DNA from 2 places in the Solidesulfovibrio fructosivorans JJ] genome. Region 1 is predicted to be linked to the other one. Evidence: predicted binding sites of a transcription regulator. Region 1 holds the regulator's gene; the other holds the start of a gene.

The links. Region 1 encodes sigma-54, which starts transcription at its own class of promoters, with help from an activator protein. Its sites were predicted from a motif close to CTGGCACGGNNNNTGCTT; they were not measured.
Region 2: DESFRDRAFT_RS08410 (protoporphyrinogen/coproporphyrinogen oxidase) is a predicted target of sigma-54. The motif match lies at 4,198-4,215, and genes of this name have one in related genera.

Annotation. Positions count from the first base shown of each region.
Region 1 is NZ_AECZ01000001.1:23,270-30,986, reverse strand. Features, by position in the region: gene DESFRDRAFT_RS00140 (PTS sugar transporter subunit IIB) at 35-496, opposite strand; gene DESFRDRAFT_RS00135 (PTS sugar transporter subunit IIA) at 502-939, opposite strand; gene rapZ (RNase adapter RapZ) at 1,159-2,046, opposite strand; gene DESFRDRAFT_RS00125 (PTS sugar transporter subunit IIA) at 2,135-2,587, opposite strand; gene hpf (ribosome hibernation-promoting factor, HPF/YfiA family) at 2,588-3,136, opposite strand; gene rpoN (RNA polymerase factor sigma-54) at 3,186-4,622, opposite strand; gene DESFRDRAFT_RS00110 (KdsC family phosphatase) at 4,738-5,280, opposite strand; gene DESFRDRAFT_RS00105 (CTP synthase) at 5,523-7,157, opposite strand; gene DESFRDRAFT_RS00100 (phosphoribosylformylglycinamidine synthase subunit PurQ) at 7,343-7,717, shown strand, end outside.
Region 2 is NZ_AECZ01000009.1:106,523-114,239, reverse strand. Features, by position in the region: gene DESFRDRAFT_RS08435 (ABC transporter substrate-binding protein) at 1-154, opposite strand, end outside; gene ald (alanine dehydrogenase) at 335-1,441, opposite strand; gene purU (formyltetrahydrofolate deformylase) at 1,678-2,535, shown strand; gene DESFRDRAFT_RS08420 (tetratricopeptide repeat protein) at 2,551-3,342, opposite strand; gene DESFRDRAFT_RS08415 (RNA recognition motif domain-containing protein) at 3,845-4,123, shown strand; gene DESFRDRAFT_RS08410 (protoporphyrinogen/coproporphyrinogen oxidase) at 4,245-5,624, shown strand; gene DESFRDRAFT_RS08405 (M24 family metallopeptidase) at 5,817-6,893, shown strand; gene DESFRDRAFT_RS08400 (DUF4911 domain-containing protein) at 6,890-7,195, shown strand; gene DESFRDRAFT_RS08395 (response regulator) at 7,259-7,717, shown strand, end outside.

The sequences.
Region 1 (7,717 bases):
CCGATACGGGGACGCCCCCGCAAGGACCGCGCCGCTACACGGAACGCAACTGCTGCGGATCGCTCGGCACGCAACGGTAGTCGAGCCGCACCCCCTTGTCCCGGAAGAAATCCAGGCAGGACTCGTCATCCTTGGACAGGGCCACATGGGGGCAGACCTGCTTTTTCCCCGGCGCGTAATGCAGATTGCCGAGATTGAGATTGCCGAAGCCGAAGCCGCACTCATAGGCGGTTCTGGCGTCGCGGCAACTGGCGAACAAGATCAAGGCGTCCTCGGCGTCGAGGGGGTTTCTGGACAAAAAACCCAACAAGTCGCCGACCGGCAGAAATTCAATGCGCACACCCGCCGGTATGGCCAGGGACATGATCTCCTGGCGCAAAAAATCCGTGGAGAGGTCGTCGTTGACCACCAGGATCGTGCGGGCATGCGTGAAAGGCAGCCAGGTTTCGATGATCTGGCCGTGCACGAGCCTGTTGTCAACCCGTACGAACGACATGTTTTCTAACCCTCGGCCACCCGCTTGCGCAAGACCTCGCCCGCCACGACGATGCCCTGGCAGCCGGCCTGCTTGGCTTCGGCGGCAAGCGCCTCGAGGGGCTTGGTCCGCGCGCCGAGAATTTTTATCAGCATGGGCAAATTGACGCCCGTAAGCACCTCCAGCCGGCCCGACCCCAAAAGCGACAGGCTGAGGTTGGTCGGCGTGCCGCCGAACATGTCCGTCAGGATAAGCACGCCGCCGCCCTGATCGGTTTCCTTGATGGCGGCCTTGAGCGACGTCAGGATATGGTCCACTTCGGTGGCCATGTCCACGCTCACGCAACGGCAGTGATCCTGGGCGCCCAGGATGCATTCCGCCGCCTTCAAAAGCCATGTGCCGTAATCGGTGTGGGTGACGATCACCACGCCGACCGGCGTTTCCGAGCGGGTTTCCCCATTCATGTCCGCGCATCCGGGGCCGTTATCGGCCCTAACCTGGCGCCTGCCGGCTGGCCGGGAATTCCCGCCCTGTGCCGCGACGCGTCCTGCTGCCGCAGTGCCCCACCAACAAAACCGGGAGCATTCCCCCGTCCGGCCGCCACGAAAGCCGCAAACGCGGCCTGCCGCATCGACCCTCACGATTCGCCGGCAATGCGGGCGGCCATGCCGCCGCGCGCCGGATCAACCGCGTTCGATATGCCGATGCTCAAGGGAAAGATTGTAACCAGCCTTGGACAAGGTGTCAAAGACGGCCTCGGCCACGGCGACGGATCGGTGCCGCCCCCCGGTGCAGCCGAAGGCGATGGTCAGGCGGTAGCGCCCCTCCCTGGCGTAAAGCGGCAGGAGATAGAGCAGGAAATCGGTCAGCCTGGTCAGAAACTCCCGGCCCGGGTCGGCGGCCAGGACGTAATCGCGCACGGGCGCGTCCTTGCCGGTCTTTTCCCGCAACGCCTTCTCGAAATAAGGGTTGGGCAGAAAGCGCAGGTCGAAGATCATGTCCGCCTCGGACGGCGGTCCGTACTTGAAGCCGAAGCTCATGACGTGGACCTTGAGGGTGCCGGTGGACACCCGGATGGAGGCCCATTTCTCCTGGAGCTTGCGGCGCAGGTCGTGGATGGAGAAATCGGTGGTGTCGATCACCATGTCGGCCGCGTCCCGAAGCGGCGTCATGCGCGTGCGCTCCTCGACCACGGCCTGCTCCAGGCCCCGCGATTCGCTTTCCAGGGGATGGGGCCGGCGCGTGGTGGCGTAGCGGCGGATGATTTCCTGGGTGTCGGCTTCGAGGAAGATGATTTGCAGGGATGACGAAGCGCCCTTGACCTGGGCCAGCGTCGCCCCCCAGTCGGTGTCCATGTCGGCCTGGCGCACGTCCATGCCGAGGGCGAGCCCCTTGTAGCGCTGGCCGCCCTTCTCCTCGAACAGGCCGATGAGCTTGGGCACGAGGCTGACGGGCAGTCCGTCCACGCAAAAAAAGCCCAGGTCCTCGAAGACCCGTAGCGCGGTGGATTTCCCGGAACCCGAAAGTCCGGTCAAAATGACGATGGTCAGTGCCGCAGGCGAGTCTTCCATGGCGCGCGCCCTCCCGGGCCCGACATGACAGACTCCCCGTGCGCCGGCGTGTCGGTCGGCGCACGGAGAGGTGACGTTTCGTGTTGTATCAGGCCGCGGCCGTGAGCACCTGCCACAAGGCGGCGTCGTTTTCGGCGCTCATGAAGGCGTGCCGGAAGGATTCGTCGGACAGCAGCCGGGAGATGTGGGCCAGGATGCGCAGGTGCAGGCCCGCCACGTGCTCCGGGGCGAGGACGAGAAAGAAGATGCGGCAGGGCTTGAAATCCAGCGCATCGAAGTTGACGCCCTTTAAGCTGCGGCCGACGACGATGACGATCTGCTCGAGGTTCTCCATCTTGCCGTGGGGAATGGCGACGCCGTCGCCGATCCCCGTGGTGCCGAGGTTTTCCCGGTCAAGCAGCACCTGGCGCGCCCGGACATCGTCGAAATCGGGCCATCTGGCCTTCATCGGGGCGATCAGTTCGGCCAGCACGTCGGGTTTGGACTCGGACACAAGCTCCCCGATCACGAAATCGGGCTGGAGATAATCCTCAAGACGCATTTACGCTCCCGTTCCAGGATCAATGAGGCCGAAGTCGCCGTTGCGCAAACGGTAGATGACATTGGGCCGGTCGGTTTCGGAGTTGATGAACACCATGAACTCGTACTTGAGGCTTTCGAGCTGCATGGCCGCCTCTTCCACGGCCATGGGCTTGGGCTCGTAATCGTCGGTCTGGACGATGGTGGGCGTACGCGCGCCGTCGGCATCCTCGCTTATGCTGATGACCTGGGTGTGGACGACCTCGGCTTTCTGGCGGCGGCGGTCCTTTTGCTTCTCGCGGAACTTCTTGGCCTGCGCCTCGACTTTGTCAAGGATCATGTCGATGGTGGAGTACATGTCCTCGGAAGCCTCGTGGGCCGAGATGTGCATATTGTCGGCCAGGAAGATGACGTCGGCCAGCTGGCGGGTCTTTTCCACGGCAAGGTTGACCTGCAACTCCGAGGCGTCGGTGGCGACGGTATACTTGGCGAGCTTCTCGAAACGTTTGCGGGCGTAGTCGCGCAAATGATCCGAAGGCTCGAAATTCTTGAAATTAAAAGTAATGTTCATATATCCCTCCGGGTGGCATGGTGTTGGGCCGCATGTGCGGCCCGAAGCATCAGAAAACTTCCTTGCGTTTGGACGAAGATTCGATGCCCATGGCCGTGCGGTATTTGGCCACGGTACGGCGGGCGATGTTGATTTGCAGCTCTTCCTTGAGCATATCGGCGATGGCCTCGTCGCTGATGGGTTTCTTGGCGTTCTCGCCGGCGATGATCCGCTTGATCATGGCCTTGACCGACTCCGAACCCACCGTGCTGCCGTCGTCGAGTTCCAGGGAACTGTTGAAAAAGAACTTCAGCTCGAAGATGCCGTGGGGCGTGGCCACGTATTTGTTGGACGTGATGCGGCTGACCGTGGATTCGTGCATGCTGATGTCGTCAGCCACGTCCTTTAAAATCAGCGGCCGCAGTCGCGTCACGCCGTGCTCAAAAAACTCCCGCTGGAACTTGAGGATGCTCTCCAGGACCTTGTAGAGCGTGCGCTGGCGCTGGTAGAGGCTTTTCATGAGCCACATGGCCGAGCGCATCTTGTCTTGCAGGTAATCCTTGTCCTTGTCCGCCTTCGGGTTAAGCCCGTCCATGTAGGTCATATTGACGTTAAGCCGGGGCATGCCCTCTTCGTTGAGCAGGATGACGAAGTCGTCGCCGTACTTGTAGACGAAGGCGTCGGGGCTCACATAGATGGGATCGCCCGAGCCGTAGCTGGCCCCGGGCATGGGATTGAGCGTCTGGATCAGCTCCAGGTATTCCTTGAGCTTTTCCATGGCGATACGAAATTTCTTGGCCAGCGGCTTGTAGCGCTTTTTCTCCAGGTCCTCGAGGTGGTCGCGCACAAGCTCGATCAAAATGGGATCGTCGTAGCCGTAGACCTCGATCTGGGTCAGCAGGCACTCGCTGGGGGTGCGGGCGGCCACGCCCACAGGGTCGAAACGCTGGAGGCGGTGCAGCACTTCCTCCACCGCCTCGACGCTGGTGGACGTCATCTGGGCCAGCTCGTCGAGGGAAGCGCGCAGATAGCCCGAGGAGTTGAGGCTGCCGACGATGGCCTCGCCGATCTCGAGCTGCTTGGGCGTGAAATTGGACAGACGCATCTGCCAGCCGAGGTGCCCTTCAAGAGAGGGCTTGGAGGCAAGCCTCGCGTCGAAGGCCATGCCCTCTTCCGGGATCTCCGACTCGTGCGCCTGGGCCTGTCGGCCGGTGCTGGCGAAATCACCGAGGTAGTCGTCCCACTCGGCGTTTTTGAGCAGCTCCTTTTCCATGGCCGCGTCGCTGGTGTCGCCGCTCGGGCCGAGGTTGTCCTCGGCCATTGTGGATTCGGGCTGCCGATCTTCCTCTATGGATTCCTCGAGAAGGGGGTTTTCCAGAAGTTCCTGCTGCACGCTCTCCAGGAGCTCCAACCGGGACAGCTGCAGGAGCTTGATGGCTTGTTGCAGTTGGGGGGTCATCACCAGCTGCTGGGACAATTTGAGCTGCTGTCGCAGTTCCAGGGCCATGTCTACCGCCGTACGCGCTTTTTAAGGTTTTCGTGTCGGACGGGGCCGCCGCGTGTTCGGCCCCCGCCCAACAAAAAGCATGCCACAATCGAAGGGTCGTGGCAATCCGCCCGTCTTACCGTTCCCGCAGGAACCAGTCGTACGCGGCCGCGAGGTGTCCGGAAGCATTCAGGATAAAACGGATGGCCTCGCGCACGGCGCCCTGCCCGCCGCCCCGGCTCGTCACCCAAAGGGCCAGGTCCAAAATTTCCGGCTGGGCGTCGGCCACGGCCATGGGCAGACCGACAATCCCCATGGGGCCGGCGTCCACCCAGTCGTCGCCGAGATAGGCCGTCCGCTGCGGGGTTATGCCGGTGCGTTCCCAGATGGCGCGCAGGATCGGCACCTTGCGGTAATGGCCGGGATGGTATTCGGCGATGCCGAGTTCCTTGATGCGGGCGGCCACGGCCGGGCTGTCCAGGCCGCTTATGACCGCCACGGCGACGCCGGCGATCTGGGCCGCCTTGACGCCGAGCCCGTCCTGGGCATGAAACCGCTTGGCGATCTCCCCCCGGCCGTCGACGTACAGGCCGCCGTCGGTCAAAACCCCGTCCACATCCAGCACGAGCAAGGCGATATCCTTGGCCCTGGCCGCGGCAAGCGTGGCGTCATGCGTCACGGCGCGCCTCCTTTGCTTTTTCCCGGCGCAACCGCGCGCCCGAAAGTGCTCTCGCCCCGGCTGCGCGCCCTCACCAAAGAGGTAAGGCTTCCACGCGCAAGAACAACAAGGCGACCCTTCCGATCGTCTTCACCCGGGATACGGCGCTGGCCCCGCATTCCCTTTTGAAAGTTTTTGATGAGGCGGCCAGGGGGGCAACTTTTTGAAAAAAGTTGCCCCCCTGGCCGCCGAGGCGCGGCTTCCTACGCCCCTTGTTGGCGCTTGGCCGCCAGGACGAACTCCCGGAAGAGCGGATGGGGTTTCATGGGGCTGCTTTTAAATTCCGGATGGAACTGGCAGCCGAGAAACCAGGGATGCTCGGGCAATTCCACCATCTCCACGAGTTCCCCGTCCGGGGACAGGCCGCTTAACACCATTTCGCCCTCTTCGAAGGCGGCGGCGTAGGCCTTGTTGAACTCGTAGCGATGGCGGTGACGCTCGGAAATCTCCCCGGCGCCGTAGGCCGCGGCGGCCTTGGTGTCGGGCTTGACCACGCAGGGATAAGCGCCCAGGCGCATGGTGCCGCCCTTGTTGCAGGAAGGGTCGCGGCGCTCGATCTTCTTCGTGCGGAAATCAAACCATTCCCGCATGAGGTAGATGACCGGATCGCTGGTGGTCAGGTCGAATTCCTCGGAATTGGCCCCGGAAAGCCCAAGCACGTGGCGGGCGTATTCGATGACCGCGCACTGCATGCCGAGGCAGATGCCGAAAAAGGGGATGCCCTGGGTGCGGGCGTATTCGATGGCCGCGATCTTGCCCTCGACCCCGCGCGAACCAAACCCGCCCGGGACCAGGATGCCGTCGATGCCGGCGAAGTGCCCGGCCGCGTTCTCGCGGGTGACTTCCTCGGAATTGACGTACACGAAACGGATCGACACGCCGGCGATGCCGCCCGCGTGCACCAGCGCCTCGTGCAGGCTCTTGTAGGCCTCCTTGAGGTCCACATACTTGCCGACGATGGCGATGGAGACCGAGCCGGAGGGGTTGTCCAGCCGGTCGACCATGGCCCGCCAGGCGGTCAGATCGGCATTTTTCGCCGGCAGGCGCAACAAAATGGCGATTTTCTGGTCCACGCCCTCGGCATAGAGCTTGAGCGGCACCTCGTAGATGTCCTTGACGTCCACGGCCGTGAACACCGCGTCGGCGTCCACGTCGCAAAAAAGCGCGATCTTTTCCTTGAGGTCCCGCGTCAGGTCCACCTCGCTGCGGCAGATGATGATGTCGGGCTGGATGCCGATGGAGCGCAGCTCCTTGACGCTGTGCTGGGTGGGCTTGGTCTTCACCTCGCCGGCCACGCGCAGATACGGCACCAGGGTCAGGTGGATGTAGAGGACGTTTTCCCGGCCGAGGTCCATGCGCAACTGGCGGATGGCCTCCAGAAACGGCTGGCCCTCGATGTCGCCAACCGTGCCGCCGATCTCGATGATGGCCACGTCCTCATCACCGGCGACGCCGAGGATGGCCCGCTTGATCTCGTCGGTCACGTGCGGGATCACCTGCACCGTGCCGCCCAGGTAGTCGCCCCGGCGCTCCTTCTGGATGACGCTGAAATAGACCCGGCCGGAGGTGTAGTTGTTGCCCTGGCTCATGGGCACGCCGAGAAAACGCTCATAATGCCCGAGGTCGAGGTCGGTTTCGGCCCCGTCGTCGGTGACGTACACCTCGCCGTGCTGAAAGGGGTTCATGGTGCCGGGATCGACGTTGATGTAGGGATCGAGCTTTTGGATGGTGACCTTAAGCCCCCGGGCCTGGAGCAGCGCGCCGATGGAGGCGGCGGCCAGCCCCTTGCCCAGGGAGGACAGCACCCCCCCCGTAACGAAAATAAATTTGGTCTTCATTGCTGATGCCGTCCTTGATGTGTGTGCTGTTCGGGGCGCGCCGGCGTACCCGGCGGCCCGCGCCGAAACGATCCGGCCCCACGTAACGGGCCCGGTTGACGCGGTCGGGGCGGCCCCTTATGTTCAGCCGCGCAAAGTAAGCCTTCGGGCGCAATTTTTCAAGGAACCTCCGGGAGGATTCCCTTATGGCGCAGGTGCGCACCCTCGTGATCACCGGTTACGGCACCAACTGTGAAGTGGAATCGGCTCATGCCGCGAGCATGGCCGGTTCCGACGTCACGGACATCGTTTTTTTCTCCGACATCATCGCCGGCCGGACGCGGATCGACGCGTATAATTTCCTGATTTTCCCAGGCGGATTTCTCGACGGCGACGACCTGGGCGCGGCGCAAGCCGCCGCAGTGCGCTGGAAACACGCGCAAACCACGGACGGCGAAACCCTGCTCACCCAGCTCAAAACTTTTTTTGAAGCCGGCGGACTCATCCTCGGCATCTGCAACGGCTTCCAGCTGCTGGTCAAGCTCGGCCTGCTGCCGGCGCTCGGCGGCGACTATTTCGCC
Region 2 (7,717 bases), on a different contig from region 1:
TGAGCATCTCGGCGGCGTTCTTCGAGGACTCGCCCACGTCCGGGATGTCGCCGGTCAGCGGGATGTTGAACCCGAGTTTGATGGTGTCTGCGGCCCGGACCGGAGCGGCTGCCACGAGCACGAGAAAAAGGGCAATGAGCCAAGACCTTTTCATGAACGCCTCCTGTTTGCAGTCAATTTCAACAACTTACACGAAAAATTTCGGTTCCGTTTGAAATACATGAACTTCAGGGCGAAGGGAATCCCCTTCGGACATCAAACCACATTTTTGTGAAATTTTGCAGGGGGGAAGGGACCGTCCGCAACATCCCTCCCCCACTGGATTATTCCGAAATCAGGCCAGCGCCTCGGACACCCGGGTCAACGGCATATCGAAGGCCTCGGCCACGCCGGCGAAGGTCAGCTTGCCTTCGTAGGTGTTGAGGCCCTTGGCCAGGGCGGCGTCCTCGCGCAGGGCGCCCACGCCCTTGGCCGCGAGCTTCAGGGCATAGGGCAGGGTCTGGTTGCACAGGGCGAAGGTGGAGGTGCGCGGCACCGCGCCGGGCATGTTGGCCACGCCGTAGTGCACCACGCCGTCGATGACGTAGGTCGGAACGGCGTGGGTGGTGGCCTTGATGGTTTCCACGCAGCCGCCCTGGTCCACGGCCACGTCCACGATGACCGAGCCGGGCTTCATGGTGGGCAGCATGTCGCGGGTGACCAGGTGCGGGGCCTTGGCGCCGGGGATGAGCACCGCGCCGATGAGCAGGTCGGCGTAGGTGACGGCCTTGCGGATGTTGGCCTCGTTGCTGGCCACGGTGACCACGCGGCCCTGGTAGATGTCGTCGAGATACTGGAGCCGGGCGTGGTTGACGTCGAGGACGGTGACCTGGGCGCCCATGCCCACGGCGATCTTGCAGGCGTTGGCGCCGACCACGCCCGCGCCGACGATGACCACCGAAGCCTGGGGCACGCCGGGCACGCCGCCAAGCAGGATGCCGCGCCCGCCCTGGGATTTCTCCAGGGCGTGGGAGCCGACCTGGGGAGCCATGCGGCCGGCGACTTCGCTCATGGGGACCAGAAGCGGCAGCGCGCCGCTGTCGAGCTGCACCGTCTCGTAGGCCACGCCGATGGTGCCCGCGCCGAGCAGGGCCTCGGTCAGCGGCCGGTCGGCGGCCAGATGCAGGTAGGTGAAAAGGAGCAAGTCCTTGCGCAGGAACTTGTACTCGCCGGCGATGGGCTCCTTGACCTTGATGACCATTTCCGCGCCCCAGGCCTCGGCCGCGCTGACCAGGGAAGCCCCGGCGGCGGCGTACTGCTCGTCGGGCAGGGCGGAACCCAGACCGGCTCCGGCCTCGACCAGCACCTTGTGACCGCGCCGCACAAGGGTTTCCACTGCACCGGGAGTCATGGCGACCCGATTTTCCAGCGTTTTGATTTCCTTGGGGATACCGATGATCATACACCTACCTCATTGGGTACTTTTTTTAAAAGTTGGGCTTCCCTTCGGTCATGGCGCGCTCGAAGCGGGGGCGCGCTCGACAAGGACGCCCATCCGTAAACGAATTTTCGAAAAATGACAATATTGTCCGAATAATCTTTGGACAAAGTCGACTGGCCTCAAAAACCGTTCTGGGTTATGGCCTTTCCCCCGGTGATCAGCCGCCGGCAAGAATATTCGGAAAGGATCCCGTCACCATGACCCACACCGCCCGTTTGCGCATCACCTGCCCCGACCGCCCCGGCATCGTTTCGGCCGTCACCACCTTCCTGCACGCCCATGGGGCCAATATTGTCGATCTCGACCAGCATTCCACGGACCCCGAGGGGGGAACGTTTTTCATGCGGCTCGAATTTTACACGCCTTATATGGACATGTCGCGCCCGGCCCTGGAGTCGTCCTTCGGCGAGGTTGTGGGAACGCCGTTTTGCATGGACTGGCGGCTGTCGTATTCCGACGTGAAAAAGCGCGCGGTGATCCTGGTTTCGCGCCACGACCACTGCCTGATGGAGCTTTTGTGGCGGCATGCCCGGGGCGAGCTGCCTTGCGAGGTGGCCATGGTCATCAGCAACCACGAGGACGCGCGGACGAGCGTGGAGAGTTTCGGCGTACCGTTTTCCTGCGTGCCGGTCGGCGACGGCGGCATGCCCGAGGCCGAGGCGCGCATGGCCGAGCTGCTCGGCGACGCCACGGACCTGGTCGTGCTGGCCCGGTACATGCGGGTCCTGTCGGCGGATTTTCTGCGGCCCTACGACACCCGGGTCATCAACATCCACCATTCGTTTTTGCCGGCCTTCGTCGGGGCCGATCCGTACCGGCAGGCACACGAGCGCGGGGTCAAGCTGATCGGGGCCACGGCCCATTACGTCACGGCCGAGCTGGACGCCGGGCCGATCATCGAGCAGGACACGGCCCGGGTGACGCACCGGTTTTCGGTGGCCGACCTCAAGGCCACGGGGAGCGAGCTGGAGCGCACGGTGCTGGCCCGGGCGGTCAAGTGGCACCTGGAGGACCGGGTCATCGTTTTCGGCAACAAGACGGTGGTGTTTCGGTAGGGCGGCGACGGGCGGTCAGCCGGCGTCCGTTGCCGTCGGTGCGGCCGGCGGCGCGGCCGGGGGCGCGGGGACGGTTCTTTTCTCCGCCGCCGCCCTCAGCTTTTTGGCGATGAGGAAGCCGGGATTGATGGCCAGGCATTTGCCGGCCTCGGTGGCGGCGGCCGCGAACTCGCCCAGTTCGAAAAGCACCCGCCCCAGGTTGAAATGCAGGTTCTCGTCAGCCTCGGATACGGTCAGCGCCTTGGCATAGTAGACCTTGGCCATGTCCAGGAGCCCATGCTTGCGCATGCGGATGCCGAATTCATTGAACAGAAATTTGTTCTCCGGCCCGAAGGCCAGCTCGATGGACATGATCTTCTCGAAGATCTCCCCCGCCTCCACCATCTTGCCGGCCGCGAGATAGGCATTGCCCAGGCCGAAAATCGCCCGCAGGTTCTCCGCGTCGTATTCCAGGGCCTTCTGGAAGGACTTCTCGGCCTTGTCCATGCGCCCGGCTTCGAGATGCTTCTCACCCTTTTCGAGCTCGGCAAGCATCTCGTCCATGCGCGGCTTGACCTGATTGTAATAGATCAGCGGCTCGGGCTTGAACTTCTCCAGAAACTCCGGTTCGGACACCGAGGTCTTCTCGCCGCTCGGCACGCTGTTGGCGTTTAAAGCCTGCACCGAAATACCGGCCTCCGGCGTCTTCTCCGCGTAATAATAGAGCACGCGCTCGCTTGCCTGGGTGGTCCCGCCGAAACCTGTCTTGTAGGATTCCCGCTGGGAAACCGCCACGGCGAACCGCTCGGCCTGCAACGCTTCGGCCATTTCCACCTCCACTCCACCACTGTGAAAGGCTCCTCGCCGCGCCTTCGCGCTTACACTATTTTCCGTCGCCCGGCATCCGGCGAAATCCCTACCAAGCTGTTTATCGGAAAACATATTCGGGCGATTGAAAATAAACCAAGTATTATTTCAAGGGGAAACGACGAATACGAACAATTTTTTCTTGCCCCCTATTTCGGGTTCCGATATCGTTTGACATCTTCGCTCAAACCCGTGCGGTCACCTCGCCCGTGGCAGGATACGGCGGCGCGGCAATTTGCGCGAATGGCTCGCTGGGGAGTCAATACAGAGTGCGCGCCGACTGTTTGCCATTACCCTCCCGTTGTCGAACCCGACGGATGCACTCCAACTATCGGGCCATTCCGGCCGTACGGCCGATGGGATCGTCCTGGGAAGGAGCGTAGCCGGCGGTTTGTTGCCAGACGGACCTCCGTACACGCTTCGCGTTCGCATTTGACGTCAACCGTTTGGGAGTCCGTGTCTCATGTCCAAGAACATCTATGTTGGCAACCTGCCCTTCCGCACCACCGAGGAAAGCGTCCGTGATCTGTTCGCCCAATACGGCGAAGTTCAATCCGTTAAACTGATTTCCGACCGCGAGACCGGCAAACCGCGCGGCTTCGGATTCGTGGAGATGGATGACGACGCCGCCGCCGACGAGGCGATCCGGTCGCTCGACGGGACGGAGTTCGAGGGCCGCAGCCTCAAGGTCAACGAGGCCAAGCCCCGCGCCCCCAGGCCCCCGCGTCGTCCGGCCTGGTAGTCCCCCCCCCACAGCAACCTTTTTCCCGGGGCCGTCAGCTGGCAGGCGGCCCCGGGTTTCTTTTTTCCCGACCTCTGGCCCCATTCTTGCTATTCATGCGACACCCCCACAGGAGGCCTGCATGCGCGTCAAATATCTGATCATCGGGGCCGGTCCCACCGGGCTCGGCGCCGCCTGGCAGTTGCACCAAAGCGGCGAAAACGACTTTCTCGTCCTCGAACGCCATCCCTACGTCGGCGGACTGTCCGCCAGTTTCACCGACAACGCGGGGTTCACCTGGGACGTGGGCGGCCATGTGGTCTTTTCCCACTACCCGGCCTTCGACACCCTCCTCGAGGACCTCCTCGGCGACGACGTGCTCAAGCACCAGCGCGAATCCTGGATCCGCGTGGCCGGCACCTTCGTGCCCTACCCCTTCCAGAACAATATCCGCCGCCTGCCGCCCGAACTCGCCTGGGAATGCGTGGAAGGGCTGCTCGCGGCCGGGCGGGCCGCCGCCGCCGATACCTACAAGACGCCGCCGGCCCATTTCCGGGAGTGGATCGACCGGGTGTTCGGCCCGGGCATCGCCCGGCTCTTCATGGTGCCCTACAACTTCAAGGTCTGGGCCCATCCGGGCGAACTCATGTCCCACCGCTGGATCGGCGAACGCGTGTCCGTGGTGGACGCCGACCGGGTGATCAAAAACATCATCCTCGGCCAGGACGACGTGGCCTGGGGTCCCAACAACACGTTTTCCTTCCCGCTTCACGGCGGCACCGGCGAAATCTACCGCCGCCTGGCCGCGCGCTTTTCCGACCGTGTGCGCTGCGGCGACGGCGCGGCCCGGCTCGACGCCGCCGCCAAGACCCTGCGTACCGCCTCCGGCGACACCGTGGTCTACGACCACCTGCTTTCCACCATGGCCCTCGACCGGCTGGTCGTGGACGTGCTGGAAGGCGCGACCCCGGCTATGATCGCCGCCGCCGGCCGGCTCAAGCACAGCGGCTCGGCCATCCACGGCCTGGGATTTAACGGCGCGCCGCCCGATCCCCGCTGCTGGATGTATTTTCCCGAATCCGACTGCCCCTTCTACCGGGTCACCAATTTCCACAACTATTCCTACAACAACACCCCGGACCCGGACGGGCCGCGCCCCCGCAAGCGGGCGATCATGACCGAAACGAGCTACTCCGAACACAAACCCGAGAATCTGGACGACCTGACCGGGCGCACCGTGGACGGCCTCGCCGCCACCACCCTCATCGCTCCGGACGACCGCGACCGCCTCGTCTCCACCTGGGAAATGCGCGTGGACTACGCCTACCCCATCCCCTGCCTGGAGCGCGACGCCGCGCTAGCCGTCATCCAGCCGGAACTCGAGGCCCGGGGCGTGTTCTCCCGGGGACGCTTCGGCGGCTGGAAATACGAGGTCGGCAACATGGACCATTCCTTCATGCAGGGCGCGCAGTGGGCCGACCGGATGCTCACCGGCGCCCCGGAAACGGTGTATACGCTGTAAGGGACCGTTCCAGGGGGCAACGGTCCTCACCGCTCTTTCCAATGTGTTTGCAACAAAGACAAAGTATTATACACAGCTCCCGCCTTGTTATAAACTTTAGGAAGGGGAGAGCGCGAGAGGGGATAACCCTTTTTAAAGGGTTTCCCCTCTCGCATCCTCTTCGCCCTCTTCCTTAAGGAGCAACGTTTCACCGTGATTACGACCATCCCCCCCTACGCGGCCCGGCGCGACCGGTTGCGCCAGCGCCTGGCGGAAATGGGGCACCGCGCCCTGCTCGTCACCCATGCGGCCAATCGCTACTATTTGAGCGGCTTCGAGCTGCACGACCCCCAATGCAACGAATCGGCCGGCTGGCTGTGCGTGACGGCCGACGGCCACGACGCGCTTTTCACCGACGCCCGCTACCGCGACGCGGCGCTACGCCTCTGGCCGGCCAGGGATTTGTGCATCTACGGCAGCAACCGCTTCGCCACCATCGCCTCGTTTCTGGCCCAGCGCGGCATCACCCAGGCCGCCTTCGAGGCCACGGCCATCTCCTTCGACACCCACGCCAAGCTGGCCGAGCACATGCGGCTCACCCCGGTCACCGGGGCGGTGGAGCCGCTGCGCCTGATCAAGGACGCGGACGAGATCGCCCGCATGCGCCGCTCGGCAGCCGTCAACCACGCCGTCATGGAGCGCCTGCCCGAAGTGCTGACGCCCGGCCGCACCGAGGCGCAAGCCGCCTGGGAAATCGAAAAGCTCTTCCGGGAATTCGGGGCCAGCGAACTGGCCTTTTCCTCCATCGTGGCCGTCGACGCCAACGCGGCCCTGCCCCACGCCATACCGGGCGACACCGTCATCACCGACGGCTGCATGGTGCTGATCGACGTGGGCGGCCGGCGCGACGACTATTGCTCGGACCAGACCCGCACCGTATGGGTGGGCGACAATCCTCCCGAACGCTTCCGGACCATGCTCGAGCGGGTCCAGGAGGCCCAGGCCGCCGCATTGGCCGGACTGCGGCCGGGACTGCCCTTTCGCGACGCCTATGCCCTGGCCCGGGACGTCTTCGTCAAGGCCGGGGTGGCCGACCGTTTCACCCATTCCCTGGGCCACGGCGTCGGCCTGGAAACCCACGAAGGGCCGAGCCTCAATCCGGCCTCGCGGGGCGTTCTGGAACCGGGCATGGTGGTCACGGTGGAGCCGGGGCTCTACTACCCCGAATGGGGCGGGGCGCGTTGGGAACATATGGCGCTTATCACCGAAGACGGCTGCGAGACGCTGTGAAGCGCCGCCGTCGCCGCCAGCCCCCCTACCGCCCGGCCACGGCCTCGGCCCGCCTGTACGTGCGCCTGGACGCGCGCCATGTGGCCCTGCTCAAGTTTCTGCTCGAGGCCGAGGATAATCTGGCCCTGCCCACGGTGGTCGACCGATTCGCCGCCGTGGTGCGCCTCGCCTACGCGCCGCAGGCGGCCGCCCGGGTGGAAGGGTTCGTGCGCGACCTGACCGCCATGTGCCCGGAAGCCACGGTCTGCCTGCGGCCAAACTCGCCTTTCCCATTGCCAACCGGGCGCGCCTCCTCTACATAGTACGCCAATAAGGGTTTGAAGCCAGGCCGGCTCACGGACACAACTGCAACAGGCGGCGTGCCCATGCCTTCCGTATCCGCGCCACCGCGCATCCTGCTGGTGGACGACAATGCCGACAATCTGGTTCTGATGCGGCTTTTCCTCGACAGCGACTACCGCATCGACGAAGCCGCCAACGGCCGCGAGGCGGTGGACCGGTTCGCCGCCGCGACCTACGACCTCGTTCTCATGGACCTGGAAATGCCCGTTCTCGACGGCCACGACGCCACCCGGGCCATCCGGGCCCTGGAGTCGCGGGAAAACCGGCCCCCCACGCCCATCCTGGTCCTCACCGCCCACTCCCTGGACGAGCAGCGGGACCGCTGCCGGGAGGCCGGCTGCTCGGACTTTCTGGTCAAGCCGGTGCGCAAGGCCGCCATCCTGGCCGCGTTGCGGCGATTCCTCGGCCGCGACACGGCGGCCCCCGACACGCCGGTTTCCGCGCCCGACCGGGCCGCCGAACCGGCCGCGTGCCCCCTCCTT